Regions from separate parts of the Pseudomonas sp. H1_G08 genome, predicted to be linked through region 1. Evidence: riboswitches for the same ligand, from Rfam matches in the RefSeq annotation. Region 1 holds a riboswitch; each other region holds the start of a gene.
What was found. A riboswitch is a leader RNA that binds a small molecule or an ion and turns the genes downstream of it on or off. The one in region 1 is predicted to bind cobalamin.
Positions count from the first base shown of each region.

Region 1 (6,413 bases):
TGCGCGATGCTGCGCCGCGACATTTTGCCCAGCGCCTGACCGCCGAGCTGCACATGGCCCGCGCTCGGTTCGCGCAGGCCGGCCAGCAATTTGAGCAGCGTGGATTTACCCGAACCGTTCGGCCCGACAATGCCCAGGGTCTCGCCGCGCTGAACGTCGATGCTGACACCGTTGAGCAACTCGGCACCGCGCACCTTGAAGCTCAACCCAGCACAGCTCAGAACCGTGTTCATCGCGCCGATCTCCGGCCCACCAGAATCAGCGCGAACACTGGCGCGCCGACCAGCGCAGTGATCACGCCGACCGGGATCACCTGACCCTTGATCAGGGTGCGCGACAGCACATCGGCGGCGATCAGAAACACCGCGCCGCCCAGCGCACTGGCGGGCAACAGACGCGCATGGCCGGTGCCGAGCAACAACCGCGCGGCATGGGGAATCACCAGACCGACAAAGCCGATCGAGCCGACAATCGACACCATCACCGCCGTCACCAGCGCGGCGCAGCCAATCAACAGAATCTGCACACGTCGCACTGGAATGCCGAGAGACGCCGCCGAGTCCGCACCAAAGGTGAACGCATCCAGCGCCCGCCGATGCCACAGACAAACAACCAACCCCAACACCGCCACCGGCACCGCCAGCCACACCGACGGCCAGCGCACGCCGCCGAGATTGCCGAGCAGCCAGAACATGGTCCCGCGCGCTTGTTCGGAGCTTGCCGAGCGGGTGATCAGAAACGCGGTGAGGGCATTGAACAATTGCGAACCGGCGATCCCGGCCAGAATGATCTGCCCGGTGCCGCTGGCCGAGCCGCTGACCCGCGCCAACAGGATCACCAGCACGAACGCCGTCACCGCGCCGGCAAAGGCACCGACCGACAATGAAATCGCCCCGGCGCCGACGCCAAGCAGGGCGACCATCACCGCGCCAGTCGAGGCGCCAGCAGAAATACCCAGCAGATACGGATCGGCCAACGGATTGCGCAGCAGCGATTGCAGGATCACCCCGCACGTCGCCAGGCCGGCGCCGCAGGCCGCCGCGACCAGCGCGCGGGTCAGGCGATAGTTCCAGACGATACCTTCGTCGATCGGGTCGAGCACATAACCGGCGCCCCACAGCTTGTTGGCCAGCGCCTGCAACACCACGCTCGGCTCGATTGAAGTCTCACCAATCGCCACGCCGCCGATCAGCGCGACCGACAGCGTCAACAGCACCAGCAGCAAACGGATCAGGCGTCTGCTCATGGCGACAGGTCGTAGCCGTTGATCGCGCTGGCCAGTTGTGCGAGGCCGTCGAAGGTGCGCAGGCTGGCCTGCATGGCCATGGCGTCAAGGATGATGATGCGGTTGTGCTTGACCGCGTCCATGTTGCGCGTCACCGGATCACTGCGCAGGAAGGCGAGTTTCTTCTGATAGTCGTCCGCCGGGAAACGTCGACGATCCATGCGCGCGATCACCAGAAACGTCGGGTTGGCCTTGGCGATGGTTTCCCAGCCGACCGTTGGCCATTCTTCATCCGACTCGACGACGTTGCGCACGCCGAGGGTGCTGAGCATGAAATCGGGAACGCCTTTGTGCCCGGCCACGAAAGGCTCGATGTCCATCTCGGCGCTGGAGAACCACACCAGGGCGCTGACGTCTTTGCGCTGCTGCTTTTTCGCGGTGGCGATCGACTGCGCGAGGCTGGCTTTGAGCTGCTCATTGAGCTGTTCGCCACGCGCCTGCACGTCAAAAATCGCCGCCAGTTGGCTCACGCTTTTGTAGATGCTGTCGATGCGAAACGGTGCCAGCCGCGTCCCGTCCGAACCGACGAGGTTGTCCTTGGCTTCGCAATCGGAGGGCAGCAGGTAGGTGGGAATCTTCAGTTCATGGAACTGCTCGCGAGTGCCGACCGCGCCTTGCGGGCCGACCATCCATTCCAGCTCGACGGCAACCAGCTCCGGGCGTTTAGCGATCACCGCTTCGAAACTCGGCTCGTTGTCGGCGAGGCGCTCGATCGTGTCGTTCTGCGCTTTGTATGTGCCCAGCACGTCGTTGAACCACAGCGAAGTGCCGACGACTTTGTCGCCCAGGCCCAAGGCGTAGAGCATTTCCGTGCCGGCCTGGCCAATGGTCACCGTGCGCGCAGGCGCGTGTTGAAAGGTCAGGCTGCTGCCACAGTTTTCGACGGTCAGCGGATACGCAGTCGGCGCCGCTTGCGCCAGGGGGCAAAGGCTCAGAGCGGTGAGCAGGGTGGCAACGCGGGGCAGCAGCATGGGGCAGTCTCCAGGGGAACCGTACGGGAGCGGGCGGGTACGGTTTGGAAACACACCTCGGGCGCGGTCGTGGAAACTACGCAAGGCCGGCACGGGGAAAATGCGCACGGCACGATGTCCTTCCCGGACACCCCGCCGGTTGGTCAGTCACTGTGCCGGCAGGTCTCCTGACTGATGCGTCATCGCCACGCTCCGGCCTTCCCGGGGTTCACCCAGTGGCAGTCGAGGAGCAGGCTCGGCACCTACAGTTGCGGGGGCAGTTCCGATTGATGCGTGGAGCACCTCGGATTCCCTATTAATTCCGTGTGGAAACCGGCGCGGGCATGGTAGTCGATCAGGCCGCTGATGGGGAGCCGAATCTGCTTCGGCAGCTCCTGCACGGGTGCGTGTTTGCGTGGCGGAGCGTTTGCAATCCGAGGGTAAGCTTGGCTAGTATACGATCCATATACATTTCGTATCGGATATAGACATGGGCATCGTAAAGATTTCAGAGGACATGCACGAGAACCTGCGTATCTCCAGCAACGCCCTCAGCCGCTCGATCAACGCGCAGGCTGAGCACTGGATGCGCATCGGCATGCTCGCCGAGCTGCATCCCAATCTCGACCACAGCGCCATTTGCCGCCTGCTGATCCGCGCCGAACAGAATGGTGGGCTGGATCTGCAACAACTGACTCAGGAAGCCGTCAGCGCATGAGAAACCAGATCAAGATCAACACCCCGGCCGACATCGAAAAATCCCGCGCCGCCGGCAAACTCGCCGCTGAAGTGCTGGCAATGCTGGTGCCGCATGTGAAGGCTGGCGTGACCACCGATGAGCTGGATCGACTGTGCAACGATTACATCGTCAATGTGCAGAAGGCGGTGCCAGCCAACGTCGGTTATCACGGCTTTCCGAAAACCGTCTGCGCGTCGGTCAACGACGTGGTGTGTCACGGCATTCCATCGGGTACGCCATTGAAGGATGGCGACATCGTCAATCTCGACATCGCCGTGATCAAGGATGGCTGGTTCGGCGATACCAGTCGCATGTATGTCGTGGGTGAGGCAAGCCCCGAGGCGCAGCACCTGATCAAGACCACTTACGATGCGATGTGCGCAGGCATCCGTGCAGTGAAGCCGGGCGCAACGCTGGGCGATATCGGTCATGCGATCCAGAGCCTGGCGGAGGCGGAGGGCTTCAGCGTGGTGCGCGAATACTGCGGCCACGGTATCGGCAAGGTCTATCACGACGAACCGCAGATCCTGCATTACGGCTTTCCCAATCAAGGGCTGAAGCTCAAGGCCGGGATGATTTTCACCGTGGAACCGATGCTCAATGCCGGCAAACGCCATGTGAAGAACATGCCGGATGGCTGGACCGTATTGACCAAGGATGGCTCGTTGTCGGCGCAGTGGGAGCATATGGTCGCGGTGACGGAGAGCGGGTTTGAAGTGCTGACGGCGTGGCCGGATGAGATTGAAGGGTACCGGGCCATTGGCTAATACCGTGTCGCCTGCTTGCCCTCACCCTAGCCCTCTCCCAATGGGAGAGGGGACTGACCGAGGTGTTGTTGCGAGATACGCCGACGTGCGATACCGAGTCGAACTTACATTTTGAACAGCATGAAGATCGGCTCCCTTTCCCCCTCGCCCCCCGTGGGGGAGAGGGCTGGGGTGAGGGGGTAGATCCAACTGACTCAGCGCAATCAGTGAGCACCGGCAGCCTTGTTCAAGTCGCTCTCGGTCCACTCGGTATAAACACAAGCATCCGCCGTCGCCCAGCGCACCCGTACCGGATCGCCGGCCTTGAGTGGCATGCCCGCTGCCGACAGCGCTTTCACCGTCATCGACGTCCCGCCCGCAGTCACCACGCTGCAGGTCTGGCTCTCACCGAGAAACAGCACCTCCACAACGTTCGCCGACACCTCATTCCAGCCCGCCGCCAGCGGCTCATCCAGCGCCTGCTGCGTGCTCAGCGCCAAGGCCTTTTCCGGACGCACCATCAGCAGCACATCCTGATCAGTGTGCAACCCGGACGTCAGCCGAATCGACAACGACTGGCCCTCGAAACTCGCCGCTGCATTGCCTTGCGCCTTGAGCTTGAGGAAGTTCGAATTACCCAGGAACGACGCGACAAACGCATTCGGCGGATTCTGGTAAAGGTCGTAACCACTGCCCAGACCAACGATTTTGCCGTGGCTGAAAATCGCGATGCGTTGCGACAGACGCATGGCTTCTTCCTGGTCGTGGGTCACGTACACGATGGTGATACCCAGGCGTCGGTGCAGCTGGCGCAGTTCATCCTGCAAGTCCTCGCGCAGCTTCTTGTCCAGCGCGCCCAATGGTTCGTCCATCAGCAGGATGCGCGGCTCGTAAACCAGCGCCCGGGCGATGGCAACCCGTTGTTGCTGGCCGCCAGACAGTTGCGAAGGGCGGCGATGGGCGAACTGTTCGAGCTGCACCAGTTTGAGCATCGCATCGACGCGCTTTTCGCGCTCGGCCGCAGCCAGTTTGCGAATGGCCAGAGGGAAGGCGATGTTGTCGCGTACCGACAGATGCGGGAACAGCGAGTAACGCTGAAAGACCATGCCGATGTCGCGCTTGTGCGGCGGCACGTTGACCAGCGACTGGCCGTTGACGAGGATCTCGCCGCTGCTCGGTGTTTCAAAACCGGCGAGCATCGACAGCGTGGTGCTTTTGCCCGAGCCGCTGGAGCCGAGGAAGGTGAGGAATTCGCCGTCCTTGATGTCCAGCGAGATATTGTCGACGGCAGCGAAATCGCCGTAGTGCTTGTTCAGGTTGCGCAGGCTGACCAGGGGTTTGTCGCTCTGCTGGGATGCGTCTTTGATCACGGCACTCATGTCGTACTCCTGGGCGCTCAGGCGCTGATTTCGTTGCGCCGGCGCAGGGCGGCGGCGATCACCATGACCAATACCGACAGGCCGATCAGCAGCGTCGAAGCGACGGCGATCACCGGGGTCAGGTCCTGGCGCAGGGTGGTCCACATTTTCACGGGAAGGGTTTGCAGAGTCGGGCTTGCCATCATCACGCTGAGCACCACTTCGTCCCACGAAACGAGGAAGGCGAAGAGGGCGCCGGCGACCATGCCCGGACGAATCGCCGGGAACGTCACCTTGAACACCGCTTGCAAGCGCGAGGCACCGCAGATCACCGCCGCGTCTTCAATCGACTGATCGAACAGCTTCAGCGAGTTGATGATTGAGATGATGGTGAATGGCAGCGCGACGATCACATGGCTGACGACGAAGGCCAACATGGTCCCGGTGTAGCCGAGCTTGAGAAACAGCGCGTACACCGCCACGGCAATGATCACCAGCGGCACGATCATCGGCAGGGTGAACAGGCCGTAGAGCATCTCGCGGCCGGGGAAGCGTCCGCGCACCAGCGCAAACGCGGTCGGCAAACCGAGCGCCACAGCGCAGATGGTGGTCAGCACGGCAACTTTTAGGCTGGCGGCGGCGGCGTTCACCCAGTCGGGATTGGAGAAGAACTGGCCGTACCATTTCAGCGTCCAGCCCGGTGGCGGGAACACCAGCCACTGCGAGGAGCCGAACGACAGCAGCACGATGAACACGATCGGCAACAGCAGGAACAGGCCGATCAGCCCAGTCGTAGCGTAGAGGCCGAAACGCATGCGCCGGCTCATGGCATTGGGGGTCAGGAGCATGTCGGCTTACCTCGCGTTACTGGCGCCAACCGGGGATTCCGGTTGAAGCTTCAGGTAGAAGTAGAACAGCACCAGGGTAATTGCGATCAGCAACGCGGCGCCGGCACTGGCCAGGCCCCAGTTGAGGAACGATTGCACCTGCTGAATGATGAACTCCGGCAGCATCATGTTCTGCGCCCCGCCGAGCAGCGCCGGGGTGACGTAGTAACCGAGCGACATTACGAACACCATCAAACCGCCGGACGCCAGACCCGGCCGGCACAGCGGCAGGAACACCCGGAAGAAGTTGGTCCACGGACTGGCGCCACAGATCGAGCCGGCCTGCAGGATCATCGGGTCGATGGCCTGCATGGTCGCCTGCAACGGCAGCACGATGAACGGGATCATGATGTAGCTCATGCCGATCACCACGCCGGTGAGGTTGTGCACCATCTCCAGCGGTTGATCGATGATGCCCATGGCCATCAAGGTCTTGTTGATTACGCCC
Region 1 covers NZ_CP162822.1:2,291,191-2,297,603, reverse strand. The annotation lists gene AB4N85_RS10345 (ABC transporter ATP-binding protein) at 1-233, opposite strand, end outside; gene AB4N85_RS10340 (FecCD family ABC transporter permease) at 230-1,246, opposite strand; gene AB4N85_RS10335 (ABC transporter substrate-binding protein) at 1,243-2,256, opposite strand; cobalamin riboswitch at 2,397-2,588, opposite strand; gene AB4N85_RS10330 (ParD-like family protein) at 2,726-2,953, shown strand; gene map (type I methionyl aminopeptidase) at 2,950-3,741, shown strand; gene AB4N85_RS10320 (ABC transporter ATP-binding protein) at 3,945-5,099, opposite strand; gene AB4N85_RS10315 (ABC transporter permease) at 5,117-5,926, opposite strand; gene AB4N85_RS10310 (ABC transporter permease) at 5,933-6,413, opposite strand, start outside.

Region 2 (6,413 bases), 750 kb from region 1:
CCAGCAAGCCGGTGAAGCCTGCGGTTTGCGCGATACGTTTGATCATTTCGGCAGGCCTCAGTGGCACGGGAACGCGGCGCTGTGGCGGGTATCGTGGGCGGCGTTGTGCACCGCTTCGATGTGCGAGAAACCGGCGAACCAGACCAGGCTGGCACCGAGGATCGAGGCGAAGAGGGCGGCGGCGACGCGTTGGCCGAGTGTGGTGCTGCTGGAGATGTGGTCAGTGTGGCTGACGGTGTTACTGATGATCGACATAGCGCTTCCCTCTGAAATGTCAGCGGGTAAACAGAGCGCATGAAAATCCCTGCGGGCCGGGCACGCAGGGATTTCGAACAGCGCCCGCCCACCGCGGGTTTGTTTGTGTTCAGCGGCGCTTGCGCGCGCTGGGTGTTGCGGGCCGGTCTCCGGGCTCGCGAGGGGTTGGCTGGTCGCCGACCTGCAAGCATCACCTTCCCATGCCGGGGCACAGTGGATCTGACGCTTCGCTCGCTTACCGTTGCGGGGGCAGCACCGGACTGACATGGCTTTGAGTAAAGCACATGATTCACCGGTTTCCCGTTTCACCCTGTGAAGGGCACCCGTAACAAGGTGTGCAGGAGAACATGGGTTTGGGTTTTTAGTCAATTTCCGGGGGCGGATCCGTTGCTGCGGGGGGGGCTTTTTTTCGGGTGTTTTTGTGTGTATATCCGTTGCTGCGGGTGTTGCTGATTACGGTTTCGCCTTTACGGCGAGGCACTTTTTCCAAACGCCGAAAAAGTACCCAAAAAGGCTTGCTCCTACGTTCGGCCCTCGCAGGCTCGGGTTCCTTCGCTCCGGGACTGATCCGGGCGCAGCGGCTCCGGTTTGCTTCGCTGCACCTCCTTCCGCTGTGTTCGACTTCGTCGAACGGTCGCTGCGCTCCCACGCCCGGATCAATCCCTCCACTCAGCCTTCCGACGTCGCCGGTGGATCAAGATCAAGAGCACTCGAGCTTGCGCTCATTGTTGAGTGGGGCGGCTGCGCCGCGGGCAGCTGCGCTGCTTTGCTTTTGCTTTTGCTTTTGTGGGAGCGAGCCTGCTCGCGAAGGCGGCCTGACATCCGACCTGTTCTTGAGCTGGTGCGCGATCCAACTGTAGGAGCTGCCGAAGGCTGCGATCTTTTGCTTTTGCCTTTGCTTTTGCTCTGGCTTTTGATCTTTCGCCCCTTCGGCAGGCTTCGTTACGGGATCGATCCGGGGGTGGGAGCGCAGCGACCGTACGACGCAGTCGTACACAGCGGAAGGAGGTGCAGCGAAGCAAACCGTAGCCGCTGCGCCCGGATCGGTCCCGTAACGAAGGTACCCCAGCTCCAGCGAGCGGGCCGTACGCCGGGGCAAAGCCTTTTGGTTCCTTTTTGCTGGGCCGGCACTCCGGCGTTTGAAAAAGGGACTCGCTGTAAGAGCGAAACCATAAGAAGCCGTTACCGCAGCAACGGATATACCCCCAGTTTCAGACTCACCGACCATTGACCCACGACGGACCCATGCGTAGCCTTGCGCTTTCGAGGTTCTTCGGCACTCGCCGAAGCTAAGAAGGGAACGCGGTCAAAGCCGCGGCTGCCCCCGCAACTGTGAACGGTGATGTTCGTTGCCACGCCACTGCCAGCTCAACCGATGAGCCAGCGGGAAGGCGCAATGGACGCCAGGCCCAACGCCTGAACGCCGTCAGCCAGGAGACCTGCCTCGTCACAGATTCTCACTACAACCGGGCGGGGTGATCCGGTGGCGAATGCTTCCGGCGTGCATGCGCGCTGCCGGTTCTCGTCCCGTATGCCCGCCGCTTGCCAAAGGGCATACCGATGAAAACACTGGCCAAACTCCCCGTCACCATCGTCACCGGTTTCCTCGGTTCGGGCAAAACCACGCTGCTGCGGCACATGCTCGACAACGCTCAGGGCCGGCGCATCGCGGTGATCGTCAACGAGTTTGGCGAGCTGGGCATCGACGGTGAAATCCTCAAGCAATGCACCATCGGCTGCACCGAAGAAGAGGCCAGCGGCCGCGTTTATGAGCTGGCCAACGGCTGCCTGTGCTGCACGGTGCAGGAAGAATTCTTCCCGGTGATGCGCGAGCTGGTTGCCCGTCGCGGCGATCTCGACCACATCCTTATTGAAACCTCGGGCCTAGCCCTGCCAAAACCGCTGGTGCAAGCCTTCCAGTGGCCGGAAATTCGCAGTGCCTGCACCGTCGACGCAGTCATCACCGTGGTCGATAGCCCGGCGGTCGCCGCAGGCACATTCGCTGCGTTCCCGGATCAGGTCGATGCCCAGCGCAAACTCGATCCGAACCTTGATCACGAGTCGCCGCTGCACGAATTGTTCGCCGATCAACTGGCCAGCGCTGACCTGGTCATCCTCAACAAAGCCGACCAGACCAGCCCGGAAGATCTGGCTCGCGTACGCGCTGAAGTCGCCGAAGAGCTGCCGCCAGCAGTGAAAATCATCGAAGCCAGCAACGGCCGCCTGCCGCTGGACGTGCTGATCGGTCTCGGTGCCGGCTCTGAAGAACATATCGACAGCCGCCACAGCCACCACGATCATCACCATGACGGTGATGACGACGACCACGATCACGACGCCTTCGATTCGATCTCCATCGAATTGCCGCAAGCCGACGAAAGCTTGCTGCTCGACGCGCTGACGCAACTGGTGGTGCAGCACGGCATCCTGCGCGTCAAAGGTTTCGCGGCCATCCCGAACAAACCAATGCGTCTGCTGATCCAGGGCGTGGGCACGCGTTTCGACAAGCATTTCGACCGCCAGTGGGGCGCCGACGAAGCGCGCGTCACGCGTCTGGTGCTCATCGGTCAGGAGCTTGATGCGGCACAACTCGAAGCGCAATTGCGCGCTGCGCTCAGCGTTTAGCCATGCACCTGCTCAGGACCCAGCCCGGCGGATTCGTCTCGGACGACAACATTGCCGATCTCGGACAAACCCCCGCCGAGCTGGTGATCCTGTGCAGCGGCGATTCCAGCCTGGCGCTGCTCGCGGAGGCTGCGCAGCAACTGCCCGATGACTATCCGAGCCTGCGTCTGGCCAACCCGATGCAGGTGCAGAATCATGCCTCGGTCGATCTGTATGTCGACGAAGTGCTGCGCCACGCCAAGGTCATTCTGATCTCACTGCACGGCGGCATCGCCTATTGGCGCTACGGTGTCGAGCGGCTGGTCGAGTTGTCCGAACGCGGCGTGCAACTGATCCTGGTGCCCGGCGATGACCGCCCGGACCCCGAACTCAGCGACTTGAGCACGGCCAGCGCCGAAGTGCGCGATCGATTCTGGCAATTCCTGCGTCAGGGCGGCATGGGTAACGCGCTGGATTTCTTCCGTTGCCTGGGCAACCAATGGTTCGCCCGCGATTACCCGTGGAACGAGCCGCAAACCCTGCCACGCACGGCGATTTATCACCCACAGAAAAACAGCGCTGCCCTGAGTGACTGGCAAGCCGAATGGCTGCCCGATCAACCGGTGGCGGCGTTGTTGTTTTATCGCTCGCATTTGCAGGCGGCGAACACGGCGTTCATCGATGTGTTCTGTCAGCGTTTGCAGGCAGCCGGGCTCAATCCGCTGCCGATCGCGGTGGCCAGTCTGAAAGAACCCGGTTGCTTGTCGGTGGTCGAGGACTGGCTGGATGAAGTCGAGGCGGGGGTGATTCTCAACACCACCGGTTTTGCCCAATCGAGTCCCGAGGCGCCGCATCTGCGCCCGTTTCGCCGCAACATCCCGGTGATTCAAGCGATCTGCGCCCAGGACAACGAGCCTGGCTGGCGCGACAGCGAGCAGGGCCTCGGGCCGCGCGATCTGGCGATGCACATTGCTTTGCCCGAACTTGACGGACGCATCATCAGCCGCCCGATCAGCTTCAAGGATCTGGCCTGGCGCAGCGAGCGCAGCCAGTCCGATGTGGTCTGTTATCGCGCCCAACCTGAACGCATGGATTTCGTCGCCGAACTGGCGCGGCGCTGGATTGCTCTGGGGCGGGTGCCCAATGGCGAAAAACGCATCGCGCTGATCCTCGCCAACTACCCGACCCGCGACGGCCGCATCGGCAACGGTGTCGGCCTCGATACGCCAGCGGCGGCGCTGAACATCCTCCGCGCTTTGCGCGAAGAGGGTTATCCGGTCACGGCCGAGTTGCCCGATAGCGGCACCGAGCTGATCCAGCAATTGCTCGGCGGTGTCAGCAACGACCTCGACAGTCTCGACCTGCGCCCGTGCCAGCAGAGCCTGACGATGGACGATTACCTGGCAATGTTCAATGCACTGCCGCAGGCGAATCGCGCCGAGGTACTCGAGCGTTGGGGATCGCCACACAACGATCCGATGTGTCGCGACGGCCGGCTGATGATCGCCGGTCTGCGTTTCGGTCTGACCTTTGTCGGCATTCAGCCGGCGCGGGGTTATCAGGTCGATCCGAGCGCGGTGTATCACGACCCGGATCTGGTCCCGCCGCACGGCTATCTGGCGTTCTATTTCTGGTTGCGCAACACCTACGGCGCCCACGGCGTGATTAACGTCGGCAAGCACGGTAATCTCGAATGGCTGCCGGGCAAAGGGGTGGGGCTGTCGGAAGGCTGCTGGCCCGACGCGCTGCTCGGGCCGTTGCCGAATATCTATCCGTTTATCGTCAACGATCCGGGCGAGGGCGCCCAGGCCAAACGGCGCACGCAAGCAGTGATCATCGACCACCTGATGCCACCGCTGACCCGCGCCGAAACCTACGGGCCGCTGCGCAATCTGGAGCTGCTGGCCGACGAATATTACGAGGCGCAACTGCTTGATCCGCGCCGTGCCCGCGAGTTGCAGCGCGACATTCTGCAATTGGTACGAGACACGCAAATCGACCGCGAATTGCAACTGGATGCCGCGCTGGACAGCGATGCCGATGCGGCGATCTGGTTGCCGCGTCTGGACACTTATCTGTGCGATCTGAAGGAATCGCAGATTCGCGATGGGTTGCACATTTTTGGTGAATCGCCGAGCGGGCGCTTGCGTATCGACACCTTGCTGGCGTTGCTGCGCATCCCGCGCGGTGACGGAAAGGGTGCGCAGTCGAGTGTGTTGCGAGCACTGGCCAAAGCGTTTGAACTGGGTTTTGATCCGCTGGATTGCGCATTGGCCGAGCCGTGGAGCGGCCCGCGCCCGACCGAGTTGCAGGCCATCAGCGAAGAAGTATGGCGCACCGCCGGCGACACCCGCGAACGCCTCGAATTGTTTGCCGCAGACCTGATCTTCCAAGCACTGAATGTCCCCTGTGGGAGCGAGCCTGCTCGCGAAAGCGGTGAGTCAGGTAAATCATTGTTGAATCACACACCGAGTTCGCGAGCAGGCTCGCTCCCACAAGGGGCGGGTTGGGCTGAGGTTGATTCGATACTCGACCATCTGCGCGAAGTCGTCGCCCCGCGCCTCGACGCTTGCGGCCCCGCCGAAATGCGCGGTCTGCTCGACGCCCTCAGCGGTCGTTTCGTTCCGGCCGGCCCCAGCGGTGCGCCCAGCCGTGGCCGCCTCGACGTGTTGCCCACCGGGCGTAATTTTTATTCAGTCGACGTGCGCAATCTGCCAACAACTACCGCGTGGCGCATCGGATTCCAGTCGGCAACGCTGATTCTCGAACGGCATCTGCAGGACCACGGCGATCACTTGCGCCACCTCGGCTTGTCCGTGTGGGGCACTGCAACCATGCGCACTGGCGGCGATGACATTGCTCAGGCCATGGCTTTGATGGGCGTGCGTCCGGTCTGGGCCACGGGCAGTCAGCGCGTGGATGATTTCGAGATTCTGCCGCTGAGCCTGCTCGATCGTCCGCGGGTCGACGTGACGCTGCGGGTTTCGGGGTTTTTCCGTGATGCGTTTGCCAATCTCATCCGCCTGTTCGACGCCGCCGTGCAAGCGGTGGCCGCACTGGACGAGCCGGATGACTTGAACCCACTCGCCGCCAAGGTGCGCGCCGAACGCGAGGCGCTGTTGCAGTCGGGCGTCGATGAAGATACCGCGCGGCGTCAAGCCGGGTGGCGCATCTTCGGCGCGAAACCGGGGGCGTATGGCGCCGGGGTGCAAGGCGCTATCGATGGACGTCTGTGGCAGTCGCGCGAAGACCTCGCCGAGGTCTACCTGAACTGGGGCGCCTATGCTTACGGCGGTGCCGACGAGGGCACGGCCGCCCGTGCGCAATTCAGCCAGCGCCTGAGCCAGGTGCAAGCGGTGCTGCAAAACCAGGACAACCGCGAGCATGACCTGCTCGATTCCAACGATTACTACCAGTTCCAGGGCGGCATGCTCGCTGCGGTGGAAACGCTGCGTGGCGAAGCGGCGGCCAGTTATCACGGCGATCACAGCCAGCCGGATCTGCCGAAGATTCGTACCTTAAAGGAAGAATTGAACCGCGTGGTGCGCTCGCGC
Region 2 covers NZ_CP162822.1:1,539,359-1,545,771, forward strand. The annotation lists gene AB4N85_RS06965 (CbtA family protein) at 1-46, opposite strand, end outside; gene AB4N85_RS06970 (CbtB domain-containing protein) at 58-255, opposite strand; cobalamin riboswitch at 379-597, opposite strand; cobalamin riboswitch at 1,505-1,716, shown strand; gene cobW (cobalamin biosynthesis protein CobW) at 1,816-2,880, shown strand; gene cobN (cobaltochelatase subunit CobN) at 2,883-6,413, shown strand, end outside.
Region 2: it holds a riboswitch for cobalamin, as region 1 does, so the genes downstream of both, cobW (cobalamin biosynthesis protein CobW) here and AB4N85_RS10335 (ABC transporter substrate-binding protein) in region 1, are expected to answer to the same signal.

Region 3 (6,413 bases), 1.6 Mb from region 1:
ACTACCAGCCAGCCGCCACGTTGCGCCAGCCGCGCATGCCAGTCGAGCAGGCGTGCCGGGGTCAGGCTGAGGCCGGTCGGATTGTTCGGATTGACCACCACCAGCACATCGAGACTGTCGAGAAAGAACTCGACTTCCTGCTCGAGCACTTCACGGACGATGTAACCGCTGCGCCGCCAGGCTTCGGCATGCTCGGCATAGCACGGCGACAACACGCCGACCTTGCCGGCCCGGCGCAGACGCGGTAGCAACTGGATAGCCATTTGCGAGCCGGCGACCGGTAGCACCTGCGCGGCGCCGTAATAATCGCAGGCGGCCTGTTCCAGTCCGTCATCGGTTTCCGGCAAGCGCGCCCAAGCGCGCAGCGGGATCTCCGGGATCGGGAACGGCCATGGCGCGAGGCCGCTGGACAGGTCGAGCCAGTCGGCTTCGGCAATCCCGTAATCGAGTGCAGCCTTGCGCAACCGGCCACCGTGCTCAAGCATATAATTCCGCCCCCAGGCAAAGCATCAGCAGCCATAACCATACGCCGCGCTGGACCAATTGCCAGCCACGGTCAATGGAATCGGCATCTGCCGGCGCACCTTCGCCCAGTTGCGGGCGCTCATGCAGTTCGCCGTGATAGATCGCCGGGCCACCCAACTCGACGCCCAGCGCACCGGCACCGGCCGCCATCACCGGGCCGGCGTTGGGGCTGTCCCACTGCGGCGCCTGGGTGCGCCAGCATTTGAGCGCGAGTCGGGTTTTGCCGAGCAGCGCGTAGGTCAACGCCACCAGACGCGCAGGAATGTAGTTCAACACGTCGTCGATTTTCGCCGCCGCCCAGCCGAAACGCTCGAAGCGTTCGTTGCGATAACCCCACATCGCATCGAGGGTATTGCTCAAGCGATACAGGACCACGCCCGGCGCGCCGGCGACGACAAACCAGAACAGCGCAGCGAACACTGCATCGCTGCCGTTCTCCAGCACCGACTCAGTCGCGGCGCGGGCCACGGCGTTGCTGTCCAGTTCATTGGTCTGGCGGCTGACCAGATAGCCGACGCGCTTGCGCGCCTCGTCCAGATCATCGGCGCGCAACGCAGCCGCGACCGGTGCGACATGTTCGTCGAGGCTGCGCATGCCGAGTGCGCAATACAGCGCGAGAATCTCGACAATCCAGCCGACATAGGGCGCCCAGGAAAATGCCGTGGCGAGCAAGGTCAGCGGCAGTACCGCGATAACCCACGCGGTCACGCCATGGCTGCGCCAGCCACGACCGCCAGCGTTGAAGCGTTGCTCGATGCGCCCGGCAAAATTGCCGAACGCCACCAGCGGATGCCAGCGTTTCGGTTCACCGAGCAGCGCATCCAGCGCTACTGCGGCGACACTCAGCAACGCCACACTCATTGACTCACTCCCCAATAATTGTCGTACAGCAACTCGTTCAGCGGTCGCGCCTGCGCCCAGCCTTCAAGTACCAGCATCGGCGCCGGATAGAATTCCTTGACCGGGCCGAGACACAACACCGCCAGCGGCTTGGCACCGGCCGGCAATTTGAGCAAATCCGCCAGGGCCTGCGGCTCGAACAGCGAGACCCAGCCCATGCCCAGACCTTCAGCGCGGGAGGCCAGCCACAGATTCTGGATCGCGCAGGACAGCGAAGCCATGTCCATTTCCGGCAACGTGCGCCGACCGAAAATGTGTTTCTCGCGATCGTCCATCAGCGCCGCCACCAACACTTCGGCGCAATCGTTGATGCCTTCGACCTTGAGCTGCATGAACTCATCGCTGCGCTCGCCAAGGGCTTCGGCGGTGCGGATACGTTCGTCTTCGACGAGATCGCGGATCTGCCCGCGCAAAGCACGATCGCTGATACGAATGAAGCGCCACGGCTGCATCAGGCCGACGCTTGGCGCTTGATGAGCGGCTTCGAGCAGACGACGCAGCAGTTGCGGCTCGACGCTGCCGCCGGTGAAGTGGCGCATGTCGCGGCGCTCGGCGATTGCCTTGTAGACCGCTGCGCGCTCGGCTTCGGAGAAGGTGTTGTCGGTCATGGCCCCATCGCTGGCAAGCCAGCTCCCACAGGAGATCGCATTTCTTCAGGAAGCTCACCATTCACTGTGGGAGCGAGCTTGCTCGCGAAGGCGGCCTCACGATCTGGCGCAAACAATGCGGCAATCGCAGTCGGATTCGACGGGAAATAAAAATGCACATAAGAAGCCGTCATCCGCCCCTCGCGATAAACCGCCTCGGCCCCACGCCCGCCATTAGGACTCACCCCCCGGGCAATCGGCGTCAGCTCTGTGGTGGTCAGGGAATGATGATAGGTATGCCCACGCAAGGAACCTTCCGGCAGCTCAACCGCCTGCAACGCCAGCGCCGCCAGACGCTTCTGCATCACCGCCTCGCCCTTGAGCAAACCGACCAGCTCAGCACGGGTGCCTTCCACGTCGGTCAGCGAATCAAGCAGATAAAGCATGCCGCCACACTCGGCGAGCAACGGCTTGCCCGCCGCATGGTGCGCGCGGATCGCCGCCAGCATTGAGGCGTTTTGCGCCAGCGCGACGTGATGCAGCTCTGGATAGCCGCCCGGCAGATACAGGCTGTCCGCCTCGGGCAATCGGGTGTCGCGAATCGGCGAGAAGAAGCGCAATTCGGCGCCCATCGCCCGCAGCAGATCGAGACTGGCGCCATAGGTGAAGGCAAAGGCTTCATCGCGGGCAACGGCGATGCGCACACCTTTTAATAGAGGCTCGGCGGCGATGACGTCAGGCCCGGCGAATTCAACGGCCGGTGGCAGCGCGACCTCGCAACTGCTGGCCAGCGCATCGGCGGCCGCGTCGAGGCGCAGATCCAGATCATTCAATTCGCTGGCCTGAACCAGGCCGAGGTGGCGGCTCGGCAATTCGATACCGGTTTCGCGGGACAGCGCACCGTACCAGCGCAGACCTTCGGTGAGGCTGCCTTCGAGTAATTGCGCATGGCGCAAGGTGCCGACGCGGTTGGCCAGCACGCCAGCGAACGGCAAGTCCGGCTGATACTTGGCCAGGCCCAGCGCCAAGGCGCCAAAGGTCTGCGCCATGGCGGTGCCATCGATCACGCCGAGCACCGGCACACCGAAGTGGCGCGCCAGATCAGCGCTGGATGGCGTGCCGTCGAAAAGGCCCATCACGCCCTCGATCAGAATCAGGTCAGCCTCGGCGGCGGCTTCCCACAACAGCCGGCGACTTTCCTGCTCGCCGACCATCCACATGTCCAGTTGATACACCGGCGCACCGCTCGCGCGCTCGAGGATCATCGGGTCGAGAAAGTCCGGACCGCATTTGAACACGCGCACCTTGCGCCCTTGGTTGCGATGCAAACGGGCGAGTGCGGCGGTGACGGTGGTCTTGCCCTGACCGGAGGCCGGCGCGGCGATCAACACCGCCGGGCAGTGACGTGGTTGCTTCAAAGTTCGACGCCTTTCTGCGCTTTGATCCCGGCCTGAAAGGCGTGCTTGAGCATGCCCATCTCGGTAACCGTGTCGCCCATCTCGATCATTTCCGGCTTGGCGCCGCGACCGGTGACCACCACGTGCTGCATCGGCGGGCGCGCTTGCAAATCGCTGAGCACCTGATCGAGATCGAGGTAGCCGTGCTTGAGGGCGATGTTCAACTCATCGAGCACTACCAGACCGATCGAAGGGTCGCGCAACAATTCGCGCGAGACTTCCCAAGCGGCGGTCGCAGCGGCGATGTCGCGCTGACGATCCTGGGTTTCCCAGGTGAAGCCTTCGCCCATGACGTGGAAACGCACCTGCTCGGGGAAGCGGCGGAAAAACAATTCTTCGCCTGTGCTGTTGCGGCCTTTGATGAACTGCACAACGCCGCACTGCATGCCGTGGCCCATCGCGCGGGCGAGCATGCCGAACGCCGAGCTGCTCTTGCCTTTGCCATTGCCGGTCAGCACCAACACCAGGCCACATTCGTCGGGCGAGCTGGCGATGCGTTCGTCGATCACGGCTTTCTTGCGCTGCATGCGCGCCAGATGGCGTTCGTCACGCTCGGGGGAATCAGTCATGGGGGGAGCTCTCCGTTGAGGCTGGATAACGGCGGGCAGGCACAAGAATAGACGGCAAAAAGCCTGGCATCGCCCACCGTGATGCCGCTGAGATGGATCAGGCCGGTCTCCGGGCTCATGAGCGGCGTTTCGCCGGACTGCGCGCCTTCCCGCTTCTTTCGAGGCAGTGGCTCAAGGCGCAGTTTTCACTCATTTACCGTTGCGGGGGCAGCGCCGGGATCGTCGTGGCTTCGCTTGAAGACCACCCTCACCGGCTTCCCTGTTTCACTCTGTCGACGCGGGGCCACAGAGCACCTGAAACAAGCGGCGAAGGTTAGAGGGTTGGGGGTGGAGCGTCAATTGAAGAGGCGCTTTGCGCGCGAATAACTGCCGCTGATCCATTGTGCAGCGGCAATCTTGTGCCAGACTGCGACAAGTGATATCAAAGAGCCATGCTTTTCCCGAAAAGCCCACTACAACAATAAGGATGACGACGATGCAAGGCATGATCATCAGCAACCCGCGCCTGGAATTCCTGCGCCCGGTGCTGGAACGCTGGTTTGACTGTATCGATCGCTACAACACCGTTCGCGGCGACAACGACACGCCATATTGGCACGACGAGAAAGCCAATCTCGGCCTGCTCGCGGCAGCGGCGTGGATGGATGAAATGGTCACGCTGAACGACACGGCCACGCGCAAACAGAACGAAGAAGGCGAACGCAATGCTCGCGCCGACCTGCTGATTGCCGGCGCCGAAGACCGCGCGTTCATTCAGGCCACGCAACGCTGGCCACGGGTCAACAACCTCAACCTGACCCAGGCACTGCTCGACGTCACCGCTGATGCCAAGCGCATCAGCTACGCCAGCGATCTCAAGCTCGGCTGCCTCTTTGTTGCTCCGCAAAAACCTCAGCACAGCGCCAGCCCCGAAGAATTGCAGGACATGGTCGACGACCTGCAAAAGGAACACACCTGCGCCGTGGCCTGGTATTTCCCCTACGCCTATCGCAAATTGCACAGCGACGCGGGCAACTATCATCCGGGCATCGCCATGCTGTTCAAGGAAGCCCGCGGTTGAGCAGTTGAACCATCGGGCCTGCGCCCTCCTCTATGTTTAGGAATGCATTCATAGGGAAGATCAGCAATGCGCAAGGCCCAACTCGCTCTTATCATCGCCGTCGCTGGCGGGCTCGCCGCCTGCGGTGAAACCTCCAGCCTGCAAGTCTCCGACGGCACCGGCCCGTCACCGAAACTGCCCGAACCGAACAAGACGCTGATCCCGACAGTCAACATCGCCCCGGCGGTGGGCTGGCCGGACGGCGCGAAACCGACCGCAGCGGCCGGCACCCAGGTCGCCGCGTTTGCCGAAGGCCTTGATCACCCGCGCTGGCTCTACGTGCTGCCCAACGGCGATGTGCTGGTGGCGGAGACCAATGCGCCGCCCAAGCCCGATGACAGCAAAGGCATTCGTGGCTGGGTGATGAAGAAAGTCATGGGCAAGGCCGGCGCCGGCGTGCCCAGCCCGAACCGCATCACCCTGCTGCGTGATGCCGACCACGACGGCGTCGCAGAAACCCGCACGGTGTTCCTGCAGAACCTCAATTCGCCGTTTGGCATGACGCTGGTCGGCAACGATTTGTACGTTGCCGACACCGACCGCCTGCTGCGCTTCAACTACGAGCCGGGCGCCACCGAGATCAAGACCCAACCGATCAAAGTCGTCGACTTGCCCGGCGGCACGCTGAATCACCACTGGACCAAAAACGTCATCGCCAGCAAGGACGGCAACAAGCTCTACGTCACCGTCGGCTCGAACAGTAACGTCGGCGAAAACGGTCTGGATCAGGAAGAAGGCCGCGCGGCGATCTGGGAAGTGGATCGTGCGACCGGCAATCACCGGATCTTCGCCTCGGGTATCCGCAACCCCAACGGCCTCGCCTGGGAACCTACCAGCGGCGCATTGTGGACAGCAGTCAACGAGCGTGACGAAATCGGCAGCGATCTGGTGCCGGACTACATCACCTCGGTCAAGGACGGCGGCTTCTATGGCTGGCCGTTCAGCTACTACGGCCAGCACGTCGATGTGCGGGTCAAACCGCAGAATCCTGATCTGGTGGCCAAGGCCATCGCTCCGGATTACGCGGTCGGTCCGCACACCGCTTCGCTGGGCCTGACCTTCGCCGAGGGCAACCGCTTGCCGGCGCAATTCAAGGAAGGCGCATTCATTGGCCAACACGGCTCGTGGAACCGCAAACCGCACAGTGGCTACAAGGTGATTTTCGTACCGTTCACTGGCGGCAAACCGACCGGGCAGCCGGTGGATGTGCTGACCGGTTTCCTCGACAAGGACGACAATGCGCTGGGCCGCCCAGTTGGCGTGGTCATCGATCAGC
Region 3 covers NZ_CP162822.1:725,916-732,328, reverse strand. The annotation lists gene cobD (threonine-phosphate decarboxylase CobD) at 1-485, opposite strand, end outside; gene cbiB (adenosylcobinamide-phosphate synthase CbiB) at 478-1,386, opposite strand; gene bluB (5,6-dimethylbenzimidazole synthase) at 1,383-2,033, opposite strand; gene AB4N85_RS03375 (cobyrinate a,c-diamide synthase) at 2,030-3,430, opposite strand; gene cobO (cob(I)yrinic acid a,c-diamide adenosyltransferase) at 3,427-4,038, opposite strand; cobalamin riboswitch at 4,122-4,351, opposite strand; gene AB4N85_RS03365 (hypothetical protein) at 4,514-5,098, shown strand; gene AB4N85_RS03360 (PQQ-dependent sugar dehydrogenase) at 5,165-6,413, shown strand, end outside.
Region 3: it holds a riboswitch for cobalamin, as region 1 does, so the genes downstream of both, cobO (cob(I)yrinic acid a,c-diamide adenosyltransferase) here and AB4N85_RS10335 (ABC transporter substrate-binding protein) in region 1, are expected to answer to the same signal.